DNA from 2 places in the Veillonella magna genome. Region 2 is predicted to be linked to the other one. Evidence: a T-box and tRNA genes for the amino acid it is inferred to sense, from the RefSeq annotation. Region 2 holds a T-box; the other holds one or more tRNA genes.

Region 1 (7,908 bases), on a different contig from region 2:
CGGTGATTTCATTGCTGTCAATCACGTATCCTTTTCTGTTCATCGCGGTGAAATTTTCGGACTGCTGGGACCGAACGGAGCCGGTAAGTCTACCACCTTCCGCATGCTATGCGGGCTTCTGCCGGCCAGCTCCGGTGCACTGTCCGTTCTCGGCTACGATTTGCGGCGTGCCCGTGCCAAGGCCCGTGCCGGACTTGGTTATGTGGCGCAAAAATTTTCCTTGTACAGTACCTTGACGGTAGAAGAAAATTTGGAATTCTTTGCCGGGGCCTATGGTTTATCGCCGCATGCAGCTAAGGAACGCATTGAAGAAATTCTTCATCAGTTTGATCTTGATACCCATCGCTATGAACCGGCCGGCGAACTGCCCGGCGGTTATAAGCAGCGTCTCTCCATGGCCGCCGCTTTGTTACACAAACCGGGCCTTCTTTTTCTCGATGAACCGACCAGTGGTATCGATCCCTTGGCACGCCGCATCTTTTGGCGTCAAATTACGGCGCTGGCCGCAGCCGGTACTACGGTAATCATTACCACCCATTTCATGGAGGAAGCGGAATATTGCGACCGCATCCTCATCCAGGACCGCGGCTGCATGGTAGCCTTAGGTACACCGGCAGAAATTCGCCGACGCGCCGGCAACCCTTCATCCATGAACGAAGCATTCATCAACATCGTGGAACAAAAACGAAACCATGCGGCCACTGATACGGCAATACCACCGAAAGGAGGTTCTTCTTCATGAGCGTTCGTCGCCTACGAGCTTTAATTTATAAAGAATGCTTGCAGCTTACCCGTGACCCCAGTAGCTTTTTCATCGGTCTCGTCATTCCGGCGCTGTTGATTTTCCTCATCGGCTTCGGTATGTCTATGGATGTGACGCACATTCCTACTGCCGTAGTGCTGGAGGACAGTTCGCCTACGGCGCGCTCGGTTGTCAGCTTCATGAATGAATCTCCGTATTTTTCACCACGCTATGTTACCTCCATGCAGGAAGCTAAGCAGCTAATGGATGAACGACGGGCGGAAGCCATCCTTCGCATTCCCGGCGATTTCTCCGCTCGGCTCAGCGAGGGACGCGGCAAAGTGCAGCTCATTACCTACGGCGTAGATACTACGATTGCCAACGCCACTACTACGTATGTGCAAAACGGCATCGCCCGTTGGCAACAAGCCTATCTGTCGGGCACAGCCATTAACGGAGCACCGGCCATAGCCGGTACACCTTCGTCAACAACGCTTGCCGCATCATCCATCGCTCCGGGTTCTGTTACTGTCGACTCTCGTCAATGGTTTAACGATGCCAACACCAGTACGTGGATGTTTATTCCCGGGTTGATTGTCATCGTTATGACCTTGGTCGGCGTATTTCTAACGGCCCTTGTCATGGCGCGCGAATGGGAACGGGGCACCTTGGAGTCCCTTTTCGTAACACCCATGCATGCAGCGGAAATTGTATTTGCCAAAATTATTCCGTATTTTGGTGTAGCCATGATTGGCTTTTTCATTTGTCTGTTATCGGCTCGTTACGTATACGAAGTTCCCATCGAAGGATCTATCATCCTTATCCTTTTCGCCTCCGTAGAATACGTACTTGTTGCCATCGGTATGGGGCTGACTATTTCTTCGGTGCTAAAGAATCAATTTCTTTCTTGCCAGTTGGCTTTGTTGGTCAGTCTATTGCCTACCATTATGCTTAGCGGCTTCATCTTTGACTTGCGCAGCGTGCCTACGGCGGTAAATGTCATCAGCCATCTCATGCCGGCTACGTACTATATGGATTTACTGAAATCCCTGTTCCTCGCCGGTAACAATCCAGTCATCATTTACAAAAACTGTGCTATCCTTGCCGGCTATGCGGTTCTCTTTATCGGCTTATCATTGCTGGTAACGCGCAAGCGGTTGGATTAACTCTATTAACATATTTTTAATGTAATCATACCTTATTCTACGAAAGAGGCCACACTTATGACGTCATTATCGACTACGTTTTACAAATTATTGTGCGTCATTCGCAAGGAACTCTTGGTGACGCTGAAGGATCCTAAAATCCGTTTCATTCTCCTCCTGCCCGTTATCGTACAGGGCATGCTGTTCGGCTACACGGCCAGTTTTAACCTAGACCGAGTTCCTTACGCACTATTAGACCAAAGCCACAGCAGCTATTCAGCGGATTTCATCGCTCGCCTGGAAGGCTCCGGCATTTTTCAGCGCGTCTACACATTGAGCTCTACCGCGCAAATCGCCTCGGCCATCGACTCCGGTGATGTCATTGCCGTCGTAACGGTAAACCAGGACTTTGCCAATCAGATTACCGCCGGTACGACCGCGCCGGTACAGGTCATTACCGACGGGCGCGACCCAACCACCTCGGGCATTGCCGCCGGATATATTTCGTCTATAGCCTCTGCGTATTCCACGGAGCTTCGCGGTACTCCGCCGGCTGTGGAAGTCGTCAACCGCACGTGGTACAATCCCAATCTGATTACCCGTTGGATGTTTCTTCCTTCATTAATTCCTATGCTGGCTCTAACGCAGGTTATGATGCTGGCCGGTTTATCGGTAGCCCGCGAACGCGAGCAGGGTACCTTTGATCAGCTGTTGGTTACGCCGCTGCAGCCCTATGAAATTCTTATTGCCAAGGCGATTCCGCCGATGATCATCGGCACCATCCAAGCTACCTTAGTATTGCTGCTAACCATTTTCTGGTTCGGCATTACGCCGGTAGGCTCTATCGGCACACTGTATTTAACTATTTTTATCTTCCTGCTCAGCTCTGTCGGTGTTGGCCTTTCCATATCCGCCATTTCTGATTCCATGCAGCAAATCATGGTGTATTGCTTTGTCATCCTGCTCCCTATGCTACTATTATCCGGTTTGTCCACGCCAATTCAGAATATGCCGGACATATTACAGTACGCTACCTATATCAATCCTATGCGCTTTGCCGTTGAGTCGGTACGCCGCATTTATCTGGAAGGGGCCGGCCTTAATTTAATTGCCATCAACTATGTTCCTATGTTGATCGTCGCATCTATTACCTTGCCCTTGGCGGCTACGCTGTTCCGTAAAAAATTATCGTAAAACTGTATTGAGGTGTCCATGAATATAAACGAAACACAATTACAAACAAGTATCCCTCCGGAAGCCGACAATGCATCGGTACAAAAAAAACGCGCCTCCAACGGACAAGCGCGAATGCCAAAGACGCCAGCGGTCAACGGTCGTGAAGACGGACAAGCTACCAAAGCACGCATCATCGATCACGCCGGTCGTCTCTTCGCTATACAAGGCTACGATAAAACGACCAGCAAGGAAATCTGCACGGCTGCTCAGGTTAACAGTGCTGCCGTTAATTACCATTTTGGCAGTCGCGAAGCATTATACGAAGCCGTCCTCGGTGAGGTGCAGCATTATTTGATGGATTTGGCTATCCTTCGAGATATTGCGGATAGTGACGCTCCGCCGGATAAACGTCTGTTATCCATTGTAGATTTTTTTCTCGCGCAAGCGCTCAGCGACAGCGACTGGCACATCAAGCTTTGGATTCGCGAAGTCTTGTCGCCGTCACCGATGATGCATCGCGTCATCACTTCGTCGGCGCTGCCAAAGTTTTCTCTCATCGGCAGCTTACTCAGCGATTACCTGGGCTATGATATGGCGGATCCGCGATTGTACGGCTGTTATATCAGCTTGCTGTCGCCGTTTGCGCTGACTGCCATCATGCAACATTCACCGCTATTGGCCCATGCTCCCATCTCTATGAGCCGCGATACGTATACAACCATGCTGCGCAATAATTTCATTTGCCAGCTTAACGCATTTAAACAAAGAGCCGACGAGGAACAATCATAAAGTAACCCCCCTATACCACACCGGACCATGCAACATAAAATAAAACAAAAAAACTCCCTCAAAATAAGACATAAAAAAACTCCCTCCAGTTACGAAGGAGCGCAAACTGATGTAAGCGTTCATCGTAAACCGGAGGGAGTATTTTATTAGTATAGCCGCAACATGTATTACCTCCACAGCATCTATCACAATCACAGCATGATTACAACCATGGCGACAAATCGAATTCTTCGCCGATAGTTACTTTCACATGAGCTCGTCCCAAGTACAAGCCCAAGAGGGTCAATGTCATTTTGGAAATCGGCGTGGTGTCGTATACTTCGGCAAGGTTTACCAATACCGGCGAAATGCGTTCCATAATTTCCAAACTTTCCCGTCCCGTAAAAGCTGTCGGCTTGCTCTTGGCCAATGCCAACAGACGCTGCTGAATGTCACCGTCACTGATATGTGCCAAGCGGAAGAAGCGCTGTGCCAAACCTTCATCTACTAAGGTGAGTTTGTACATAGAAGAATTAATGCTGCGCGCAATAAAGCGTTCGTCCAAGCGTTCACCGTCCAATGCCATGCTCAGCTCATCCCGAGTAAAGCCGCGGTATTTAAAAATCAGCGGATACGAATTACTGAAGATAGCTGCGAGGCTAACCCGATCGGTAGCCTGTGCGCTACAGTGCAAGTATTCCAGCTGACGATGCATGGATTCGTCCCGCGGTACATCCGACACAAAGGGCTCGATATATTTTTCCACATAGTGGCGCAGGTTATCCATGCTATAGTTATTGGAGTTACGGGAGTACTGTAATAAAAGTGCCAAGGCCATAACCTGGAAATGACCTAAGTGAAGATGCGGTAAAATGCGAAGCGCATCAAAGGCCAACAAGTAAAGCGTGCTTGATTTCGGTTGCTGCACTACATCGCCGAAGGCTTCGATGGCTGTTTCGTACATCCACGGTGTAGGCGTTGCCACATAGGCTTTTTGCATACACATCAACGCTTCCTGTACGACAATATTTTCCAGAAGAGCCTTTACTTCTGCTTCACCGGTAATTCCCAAGCGCTGCAAGGCATCGGCGGTAATGGCGCGAACACCTTCTTTAGCAGAGTCACCAAGCATCCCGAAGGATTGCATAAAGTGATGCACCGCCCAGTCCACCGCATCACCGGCAGCCGGTACATCGCCATGAGAGGCAGTTCGTTTTGCTGCCGGAGTCGTTTCTGCCGTAACTACCGGCAAGATACGCGTCGCATCGTCAGCCACTTCCGAAGCTTCCATGGTCCGCACATTAATCGGCGCAATAGGTCGCGTCATATCCGTATCGGCCGGAGCTGTCGGCTTTTGTGTATGTGTCGCACCGTCTGTGTCTGCCAGGTGACGTGCCAATTCTTCCCGCGAACCGATAACTACAGTAGCATCCGTATTTACGGAGGAATTCGGCACTGTCTGTTCTGCGGCCCTATGACCCTTCACCGTATGACGGCGAGCCTGTGCGTCTGCTTCATCGCGCTTTGCCTTACTATGCTTGCGGCGCCATTCCCGTTCTTCTACCTTGGCAGCCGCCTGTTCACTGTGATGACGTGCATGCGTATCTCGGTGCGATGCCGGCATAATCTGCGTGGCTTCCATAGCTTCCTGCGTCGGTGCCTCGGCGTTGGTTTTCGCTGCTTCGCCGTTACGACGAGTCGCCGTATCCTCTACAGTTACATTGCGCGTACGATATTGTGTACCGCCGTGCTCCGCTCGTTTTCGTTCGTAATAATCCGCATTCGCCACCGTCTCGCGAGCAGCAGGCCGTTTTGCTGTCGGCTCATCCTTATCACGGAATACTAAGTAACATACAAAGAAAAAAACAATCACTACAGCCAATACTACTAAATATGGTATATAGGCAGTCATGAAGTAACCCTCCTACCTGATTCTCAATCTATGATGAAAGCGTTATATTCTACCTGCTATGTTAGCACATATACCCCATATCGCCAATGGGGAGTTAGCGTATTCAACAAAAATCTCACAGAATACATCTGTCATAGTATACTCTCCTATCAATCTAAGCATGACTCGCTGTAGGGCTACCAACGGTTACCTATCCATGCCATGCGATGTTTCTGTGAGAAGGTATAAAAAAAACGAGCCATCTTCCGAAGAAAATGGCTCGCTTGGTTTGGTGGACGATGACAGGATCGAACTGCCGACATCCTGCTTGTAAGGCAGGCGCTCTCCCAGCTGAGCTAATCGTCCATGCTGGTGACCCGTGGGGGAATCGAACCCCCGATACCGCCGTGAAAGGGCGGTGTCTTAACCGCTTGACCAACGGGCCACAATGGCTCCCCGAGTAGGACTCGAACCTACGACCGATCGGTTAACAGCCGATTGCTCTACCGACTGAGCTATCGAGGAATGGTACGTCAATTATTATATGATACTGCGCTGATAAATGCAAGCCCTTTTTTATAAATTACTTTATATTTTTTTACTTCTTCTAACAAAATGCTTCTCGGCCCGCTTTTAGCGGCGCATACGACGCTCGGTTTAATTGTTCCGGACTTACGGTCGTATGCGCGGTATCCTTATTGAGCACCTATATGTATCCTATATCAATGGCAAGCTTACCGACTGGCATACCGATTCTTACCGGAATTTTTAGCATGGTATGCTCGTTCATCGGCTATGCGAAGCAGCGTCCCGTACGTACGACCGTCATGCGGTGCAATGGCAACGCCGATGCGGCCGATGTAATAAATTTCTCCATCCAGTTCGTGACGCATGATACCTACCGCTCGGCGCAATGCTTCGTCACCGGCTTGATGACCGAAGATATCGTTAACCTGTTTAAAATTATCCAGATCCAAAAAGAGTAACGCTCCGCAATCATTATTGTGTTCCAATTCTTGAGAAATGCGTTCCCAACAAAGGCACCAACAAGCCCATATAAAAAGATGCCACCATAAACGGTTCTTTGCGCCACATAAAGGCGCTCACAATCATAGACTCTCTCAGCCACGATCGCTTCCACCGCATTTACTGTTTTAAATCATCTATCAATGGTAATTCTTCTGTATATCATTAGCATCCATGCCAAAAATAAAGGAGCCACATTCTATCGTCGTTGTTACGCAATCTACACGTTTTTGTCGACGATACCTGTCGCTCCTTTATCAGACTATAGCAGCCCCACAGCCCTAGCCAGCCCGTTATCGCTATATGCTATTCTACTCCGCTATGGTGCAGTGCTAACTACATATACAAATCAAATTATATATGCACGATTCACGCACTTATCAAACATCAACCGTTAAAGCCACGTAACTTACTAGCTGCTACCAAACGTTTTAACGCTACCATATACGCAGCTAAGCGCGGATATACCTTGTACTCCTGTTGCATAGCCCATACTTCTTCAAAGCTACGCTTCATATTTTTTTCCAAACGATCATTAACTTCTTCTTCCGTCCAATACAAGCCTTCTTTATTTTGTACCCATTCGTAATAAGAAGTAACAACGCCACCACCATTAGTCAATACATCCGGCAAGATGTCTACGCCTTTATCATAGAAATACAAATCTGCTTCATTCGTCGTAGGTCCGTTAGCCCCTTCCAAAAGAAGTTTTGCTTTAACATCTTTCATGTTATCGCCGTTAATCTGATTTTCCAAGGCAGCTAAGTATAATACATCAACATCCAATAAAAGCAGTTCTTTATTGTCGATAACCGTCATGCCCGGTTCTTCATAGCCTTCCAAAGATCGACCGTGCGTGTTAGCATATTCATACGCTTTTTCTACATCGATGCCGTTTGCATTGTAGATGGATCCGTGAACATCACCGATAGCTACAATCTTGCAACCTTCGCGATGCATGAGAAGTGCACCTACACTGCCTACGTTACCAAAGCCCTGAACGGCAATCGTCACATCAGACATCTTTTTGCCCTTCTTTTCCAAATAGCTTTTCAATGTAAACATACAACCACGACCAGTAGCTTCGTTACGTCCCAAAGAACCGCCTACTTCCAGTGGTTTACCGGTTACAACACCGGGTGACCAAACACCTTTCAGAG
Region 2 (7,908 bases):
CACGCATCGTCTCGTCACTGATACGTTTCTCCGTCTTCATTAGAATGCGAATCACCATCGTCGCACAGGCTAAATTAACAGACTGGTGTATACCGGCTAATCCAGTGAACAATAAAGATTTTTCTCCTTTTTTATCCTGCCAAGTGACCATTTGCCCTTGCCTGCTTGCACTGCGGCTTTCAATGGTAAAATCCCGATTGAACACATATAGTGGTGATTTCATTTCCTTTGCTTTTGCTTCTATAACATCCAAAGCACCACCTTGAGCAGCGGTTACTGTAGGCACGCCTTTCTTTATGATACCAGCTTTATGTGTAGCAATTTCTTCTACAGTGGTACCACAATATTGTTGATGATCCACGGTTACATTCGTAATGACCGCTACTTCCGGTACGATAACATTCGTTGAGTCCAAAAGCCCGCCCAAGCCTACCTCAATCACCGCATATTCTACTTCCTGTTCCTTGAAGAAAAGGAAGGCGGCAGCTGTTAAAATTTCAAATTGTGTAGGGCTTTCCACGCCTTGTGCCAGCACTGTTTCCACAGCTTGTGCTACTTTACCGATAACAGCACCAAAAGCATCTTCCGTGATATGACGATTGTTGACACAAAACCGCTCTGTATAGCTCACCAGATGAGGCGATGTATATCGCCCCGTCCGTATACCACTGGTAACAAGAACCGTATCAACAAAGGATGTCACCGAACCTTTACCATTCGTTCCTGTTATGTGAATCGTCTTATATGCTTTTTCCGGATGACCTAATACATCCAAAAGTGCTTCTATGCGTTCTAATCCCGGTTTAATACCGAAAGAAGAACACCCCTCCAAATACGTCAATGCCTCTTCGTAGGTCATGACTACCTCCTATAACGTCTTCAGGAATTCTTCTCGTTCCTTTAGAGCCTGTTGCTTTTGTTTATATTCAGCCAATTTGGCCTGTTCCTTAGCAACTACTTCGGCCGGTGCCTTAGCTAAGAAACCTTGATTTGATAATTTACCTTCTAAACGTGCAATTTCCTTTTGTACCGTTGCTTGTTCCTTCGCCAGACGCACACGTTCCTTATCCGCATCAATAAGATCCTTCAAAAGTAAGTATACTTCTAACCCATTGACAACCGTTACCGTTGCATTTTGCGGTTTTTCATCTGTGGAAGATAAAAGTGTTACCTTATCGGCCCATCCAAGAGTTTCAAAATAGTCACTATGTGATTTGATTACATCCGTCAAACTATCATCGGTAATAGACAAAATAACTTCACTTCGCTTACCCATCGGCACATTCATTTCTGCACGCATGTTACGAATGCCTTTGATGGCATCCATCATAACTTCCATGTGGGCAGCTGCCTGTGCATAGCCGGCAAACGGCAACGCTGTCGGCCACGGTGCCACTACGATACTTTCCCCTTCATGAGGCAAATGTTGCCAGATATGTTCTGTCACAAACGGCATAAACGGATGTAATAATTCCAACATATGACGTAAAATAGTTACCAATACATACTGCGCTGTTTGGCGATCACGTCCGCCCTCTTTATTGTACAAGCGCGGTTTTGCCAGCTCAATGTACCAATCACAGTAGCTATTCCAGATAAAGTCATATACTGCCGCAGCCGCTTCGCCAAGTTCAAACTTATCAAGATTAGCTGTAATACGTTCTACCGCGTTGTTGTACGATTCAATAATCCAACGGTCTGCCAACGTCAAATCATCTTCACTCGGCACAAAGGATTCGTCATAACCATCTAGGTTCATTATAACAAACTTAGCTGCATTCCAAATCTTATTGGCAAAGTTGCGATTTGCTTCTACCCGTTCCATGTAGAAACGCATATCGTTCCCCGGCGTATTCCCGGTTACCAACGTAAAACGCAACGCATCGGCACCGTATTCGGAAATAACATCCAACGGATTAATACCGTTGCCCAAGGACTTACTCATTTTACGACCTTGGCTATCACGTACCAAGCCGTGAATAAACACATGCTTGAACGGAATTTCATCCATGAATTCCAAGGCAGAGAAAATCATACGGGCCACCCAGAAAAAGATGATATCATACCCCGTTACCAACACACTTGTAGGATACCAATGCTTCAATTCAGCCGTCGATTCCGGCCATCCCATTGTCGCAAAAGGCCATAAGCCCGAGCTAAACCAGGTATCCAGCACGTCCGGATCTTGCGTTACATGACCGCCGCAATGTGGACAAACCGTAATGTCTTCACGAGAAACCGTCACTTCACCGCACTCATCACAATACCAAGCCGGGATACGGTGTCCCCACCATAGTTGACGAGAAATACACCAATCTCGAATATTTTCCAACCAATTTGTATATGTTTTGGTAAAGCGTTCCGGCACAAATTCAATATTACCATCTTGTACTGTTTTAAGGGCTGGCTTAGCCAATGGTTCCATTTTTACAAACCATTGCTTGGATACTAGCGGTTCCACAATAGTATCGCAACGCGAACAATGACCTACACTATGATCATGTTCTTCTATTTTTACCAGTAACCCCATATCCTGCAATTCATTCACTACTTGCTTGCGTGCTTCTTCACGAGTCAACCCACTGAATTTACCGGCACCATCATTCATAGTGCCATCCAAATTCATAACCACAATGGATTCCAAATTGTGGCGCTGTCCCATTTCAAAGTCATTCGGGTCATGAGCAGGTGTGATTTTAACACACCCCGTACCAAAAGCCGGATCTACATAACTATCGGCAATAACCGGTATTTCTCGTTCTACAAATGGCAATACCAATGTCTTACCAATCAATGCATTATATCGTTCATCCTCCGGATTAACAGCTACCGCTACGTCACCGAACATTGTTTCCGGTCGTGTCGTGGCTACTGTCACGAAGACACCGTCTTCGCCTTTTACCGGATAATTAATAAACCACAAATGACCCTTTTCATCAGCATGTTCTACTTCAATATCGCTAAGAGCCGTATGGCAACTTGGGCACCAATTGGTAATACGTTCACCGCGATAAATTAATCCTTTTTCATAGAGACGAACGAATACTTCCCGTACCGCTTTATAATAACCATCATCAAGGGTAAATCGTTCACGCGACCAATCACAGGACGCCCCTAAGCTACGGATCTGTTTAACAATGGTATTACCGTATTCGTGCTTCCACTCCCAAACGCGCTTTATAAACTCATCGCGTCCCAAATCATAACGGCTTTTTCCTTCTTTTTCCAATACGTTTTTTTCTACCTTTACCTGTGTTGCAATACCGGCATGGTCCGTTCCGGGCATCCAGAGCACATTGTATCCTTGCATACGCTTAAATCGGATCAAAATATCCTGTAACGTATTATCCAGCGCATGCCCCATATGTAATTGACCCGTTACATTCGGCGGAGGCAATACAATGCTAAACGGTTTCTTAGCCGGATCTACCTCTTCATGGAAATAATTTTTCTTTTCCCAAAACGAATACCAAGATTGTTCAATCTCGGCAGGATTATATGCTTCTAAATTCTTGTACTCACTCATACCTGTCCTCCAGTATATAAAAAAAGCCCTTCGTCCTACTAGGACGAAAGGGCTTGACTTCCGCGGTACCACCTAACTTATTGCCCAAATAAGGACAATCACTCATTCGCCGTAACGGGGCTTTCCGGAAATAACTACACACCGCTAAACGCAGCTTCCCTATTTCAGCTTCGAGGCTACCCTTCTTGCCGTTCGCACGTCGCTCTCACCTACCGACGCTCTCTGCAGCGTAGTGCAAAAATTTTTCCTCTTCATCGCCTGTTCCATATTTCTATGCTAAATCATAGCAAAAAAACGGTAGCTCTGTCAATTTCAGACACTACCGTTTTCCGTAACTATGACGCTACATACAGATAATAGTTAATAGTGATGTTTATTTTATTTCTTCATAACCCGAGATACAATCCACAAGCTAACCTCATATAAAAGTATCATAGGTAAGGCAATCATCGTTTGTGAAAACATATCAGGCGTCGGCGAAATAGCCGCACCGATAACAAAAGATAAGAAAATAAAAATCTTTCGCTTTTTCTTCAGCATTGCCGATGTGACCATATTCATCTTTGCCAAAATAATCATGATAATAGGCAACTCAAAAATAATACCGAAGGGTAAAATGAACGCAATAACAAAATCTACGTACTGCCCTATAGAAAACATCGGTTGCAATTCATCAGTAGAAAAGCCGATAAAAAAGGCCACTGCTGCGGGCAATACAAGAAAATACGAAAAAACGATGCCTATCAAAAACAGAATAATAGCAAAAGGCAAAAACCAATTGGTCAAACGACGTTCTTTTGTACGGAGAGCAGGTTTTACAAATGCCCATACTTGGTACAGCCAAATAGGGGAAGCCCCTATAAGTCCGCCAACCAAGGCCACCTTCATATACGTAAAAAACGCTTCCGTCGGTCGCATATAGTAAAGTTTACCCGCCGGTGCAATCAATAGCTGCAGCAAATCATCCACGTAATAGTATGCAATCCCAAAAGCTATTGCGATGCAAACTACAGAGATAATAATTCGCCGACGTAGCTCAGATAAATGACCGACTAATGACATAGCCCCTGCTTCTGCCATCATCTTTGCTTCCGACTCCGTATATACCTCTTTATTCTCTTCGTCAGCCATACCGTTTTTTAAGGCAGCCTGACGATTCCGTTGTTCAATCACACTATTCAACGACGGTTTTCGCTTCGGATCGTTAAAATCTCGTACCCGAAATGCTTCCATAGCTATACCTTTCTGTGTGCTAACGACATCAATACGCCCAGCAATATCTCCTTGCCTGCAAAAGCCGGTAATGCCGTCAATGCATCCTGTGCCTCTTTAACATATGTCGCATTGAGTTTTTCCGCCTCTGTTACACCGCCTTCTTTAGCGATATAAGACATAAATTCCATTACATCGCCACCGGTTTCTATGCGTCGCAGTTCACTCTCAATATACGCCTTGTTATCCTCGCGCACTATAGCTAATAAGGGATATGTGAGTATGCCTTCCCGTAAATCTTTTCCCACCGGTTTACCGGCTGTTGCTTCTGTGGCCTGATAATCTAAGATATCATCAGTAATCTGAAAGGACATGCCTAGCGCATGGCCAAATCGTTTAAGTAGTACAATATCTTCCGAATTCCAATGTCCCAATATGCCGCCCAGTTCCAAGCACGCTTCAATGAAATCAGCTGTCTTTTTCTGCGTCTTGATTAAATAACGTTCTACGCCTTGATCAACGCGGAATACATCTTCCATCTGCAAAAATTCGCCTTCTACCAGCGCCGAAATGACAAAGGAAAAAATCTTCAAGCATTCAACAGAACCAATCTGAGCCACAACGTCAAAAGCTTTTGCGAATAGATAGTCACCGCTTAAAATAGCTACCTTGTTCCCTTTACTGCAATGAATGGCTTCGTGACCGCGACGCATAGCCGCTTGATCTAATACATCATCATGGATTAACGTAGCCAGATGTAACATCTCCACTGCTGCTGCCACAGCTACTCGTTGGTCTTGATTAGAATGCCCTGCCAATGCTATAAGCAAACACAGCTGTGCCCGTAATCGTTTTCCCCTCGACAAAGCCAAAGGCCTTATTAGGCTATTAAAATCCTCAGAACCGGTATGTAACGCATCGGCCAAATATGCCTCAACTAACTGCATTTCGCCGGCTATTATTCGTTTTAGGTTGTCATTTACCGATTCGTTCATTCCTCTTCCCCCACAATAACTGTATTAATACGCTGTAACAATAATTCCCGACCTGTATGATTCAAAGAGCTATACGCAATGGGTGCCGTTTTTGTCGGAAATAGCTCTTTAATACGCTGCATATTCCGCTGTCGCTCGCTGCTCTTTAACTTATCTACCTTGGTCACTACAATTTGCAATGGAACCCCGGACTCCATAAGCCATTTAAAAGCCTCTTGGTCAATGGGGAGCTCCGGATGGCGACCATCAATTAATAAACAAAGTAGCATAAGCCTATCGGAGTGTAATATATAGTCTGCGATAAACGATGACCAAATATCACGATTCCCCTTATCCGTTTTAGCGAAACCATATCCAGGTAAATCCACCAGAAACCAATGATACCTCAATTCTTCCGTATTGCTAATATCTTCCTTCGATGTAATGGAAAAGAAATTAATTGTTCTCGTCTTCCCCGGTTGCCCACTAACCAAAGCAAGCCCTCGGTGATTACACAAGGAATTTATCAATGATGATTTTCCTACATTAGAGCGCCCTAAAAAAGCAATTTCTACGGTATCACCTTCCGGGTATTGATCTGCCCGTACGGCCGAAGCCGTATAAGCAGAAGCTATAATACGCGGCCCCTTCGGCTCTTTTCGAGTATACTGCGGTGCCGGACCTCGCTTTACCTGTTTCTTTCGCTGTTTCATTTTGCAAACGCCTTTGCTAACACATCATCCATAGTTTTAACAGTAGTAATTTTTAAGCCTTTTTTTACCGACTCCGGTAACTTGGCCACGTCCTTTTGATTGCCATAAGGAATCAAAACTTCTTTAATTCCGTGGCGCAACGCAGCCAACATCTTTTCTTTCAAACCGCCGATAGGCAACACACGGCCACGAATCGTAATTTCTCCGGTCATAGCCAAATCGGACCGCACCTTTTTATCTGTCAAAGCCGACACAACCGCTAACGTCATGGTAATACCTGCAGACGGTCCATCCTTCGGTGTAGCCCCTTCCGGTAAATGCACGTGAATATCCGTATTCTTATAGAATTCCTTTGGCAATGCCAAATGTTCTGCATTATGACGAATATAAGCCATAGCTGCCTGACCGGATTCCTGCATTACCTTCCCTAAACTGCCTGTTAGGCTAAGCTTACCGGTTCCTTCCATCGTGGTAGCTTCGCAAGGTAAAACCACGCCACCTACCGAAGTCCATGCCAATCCGCAGACCAAACCAACTTGCGGCTCTTTTTCTCGCTCCTGCTCCGTAAAAATAGGCGCACCCAAATAATGCGGTACATTTTTTACTGTCACGCGAGGTGCCTTGCCATCGCCTTCTACGACTTCATAAGCAACTTTGCGCAACACTTTAGCAATCGTTTTTTCCAAAGTACGGACACCGGCTTCTCTGGTGTATTCGCTAATCACCTTACGCAGTACCGCATCGGACAGCTTCACATTTTGACCATCCAAACCATTGCGCTTGATTTGCTTAGGTACTAAATACCGTTTAGCAATTTCTAGTTTTTCTTCTTCCATATAACTGGAAAGCTCAATAATTTCCATGCGATCCAAAAGCGGTCCCGGTATATTTCCGGCTACATTAGCCGTAGTAATCCAGAATACTTCGGAGAAATCAAAAGGCAATTCAATAAAATGATCGCTGAAGGTTTTATTTTGTTCCGGATCAAGCAACTCCAATAATGCCGATGACGGATCACCCTTATAATCAGATGCTAATTTATCAATTTCATCCAGCAAAAATACAGGATTCTTCGTTCCCGCATTTTTCATTCCCTGAATCATACGTCCCGGTAACGCTCCTACATACGTACGTCGATGTCCTCTGATTTCTGCTTCATCACGCACACCACCTAGGGAAGCGCGCACGAATTTACGGTTCATTGCTTTTGCAATAGACGTTGCCAACGATGTTTTACCAACCCCCGGCGGTCCCACCAAGCAAAGAATGGAACCACCTTGCGAACCACTTAACTTGCGAACCGCTAAGAATTCAAGAATGCGTTCCTTAATCTTCTCCAACCCATAATGATCCTGATTGAGGATTTTTGCAGCCTCATTAATATCCAATCGATCTTCCGATTCTTTATCCCACGGCAATGCCAATACCCAATCTAGGTAATTGCGTAAAATAGTTGATTCCGGCATCATCTGCGGCATGCGGC

What was found. The T-box of region 2 lies ahead of Q5873_RS00470 (valine--tRNA ligase). A T-box ahead of a tRNA ligase gene usually reads a tRNA of that ligase, here a tRNA-Val.
Region 1: it has a tRNA-Val gene. The T-box ahead of Q5873_RS00470 (valine--tRNA ligase) is inferred to sense a tRNA for this amino acid. The anticodon was not compared.

Annotation. Positions count from the first base shown of each region.
Region 1 is NZ_CAUGKU010000005.1:30,875-38,782, forward strand. Features, by position in the region: gene Q5873_RS03995 (ATP-binding cassette domain-containing protein) at 1-742, shown strand, start outside; gene Q5873_RS04000 (ABC transporter permease) at 739-1,908, shown strand; gene Q5873_RS04005 (ABC transporter permease) at 1,966-3,081, shown strand; gene Q5873_RS04010 (TetR/AcrR family transcriptional regulator) at 3,100-3,852, shown strand; gene Q5873_RS04015 (LPO_1073/Vpar_1526 family protein) at 4,055-5,743, opposite strand; tRNA gene Q5873_RS04020 (tRNA-Val) at 6,013-6,088, opposite strand; tRNA gene Q5873_RS04025 (tRNA-Glu) at 6,093-6,167, opposite strand; tRNA gene Q5873_RS04030 (tRNA-Asn) at 6,172-6,247, opposite strand; gene Q5873_RS04035 (GGDEF domain-containing protein) at 6,457-6,735, opposite strand; gene Q5873_RS04040 (Glu/Leu/Phe/Val family dehydrogenase) at 7,136-7,908, opposite strand, start outside.
Region 2 is NZ_CAUGKU010000001.1:98,450-106,357, forward strand. Features, by position in the region: gene Q5873_RS00465 (bifunctional folylpolyglutamate synthase/dihydrofolate synthase) at 1-859, opposite strand, end outside; gene Q5873_RS00470 (valine--tRNA ligase) at 869-3,526, opposite strand; T-box leader at 3,563-3,790, opposite strand; gene tatC (twin-arginine translocase subunit TatC) at 3,905-4,759, opposite strand; gene Q5873_RS00480 (polyprenyl synthetase family protein) at 4,762-5,733, opposite strand; gene yihA (ribosome biogenesis GTP-binding protein YihA/YsxC) at 5,730-6,425, opposite strand; gene lon (endopeptidase La) at 6,422-7,908, opposite strand, start outside.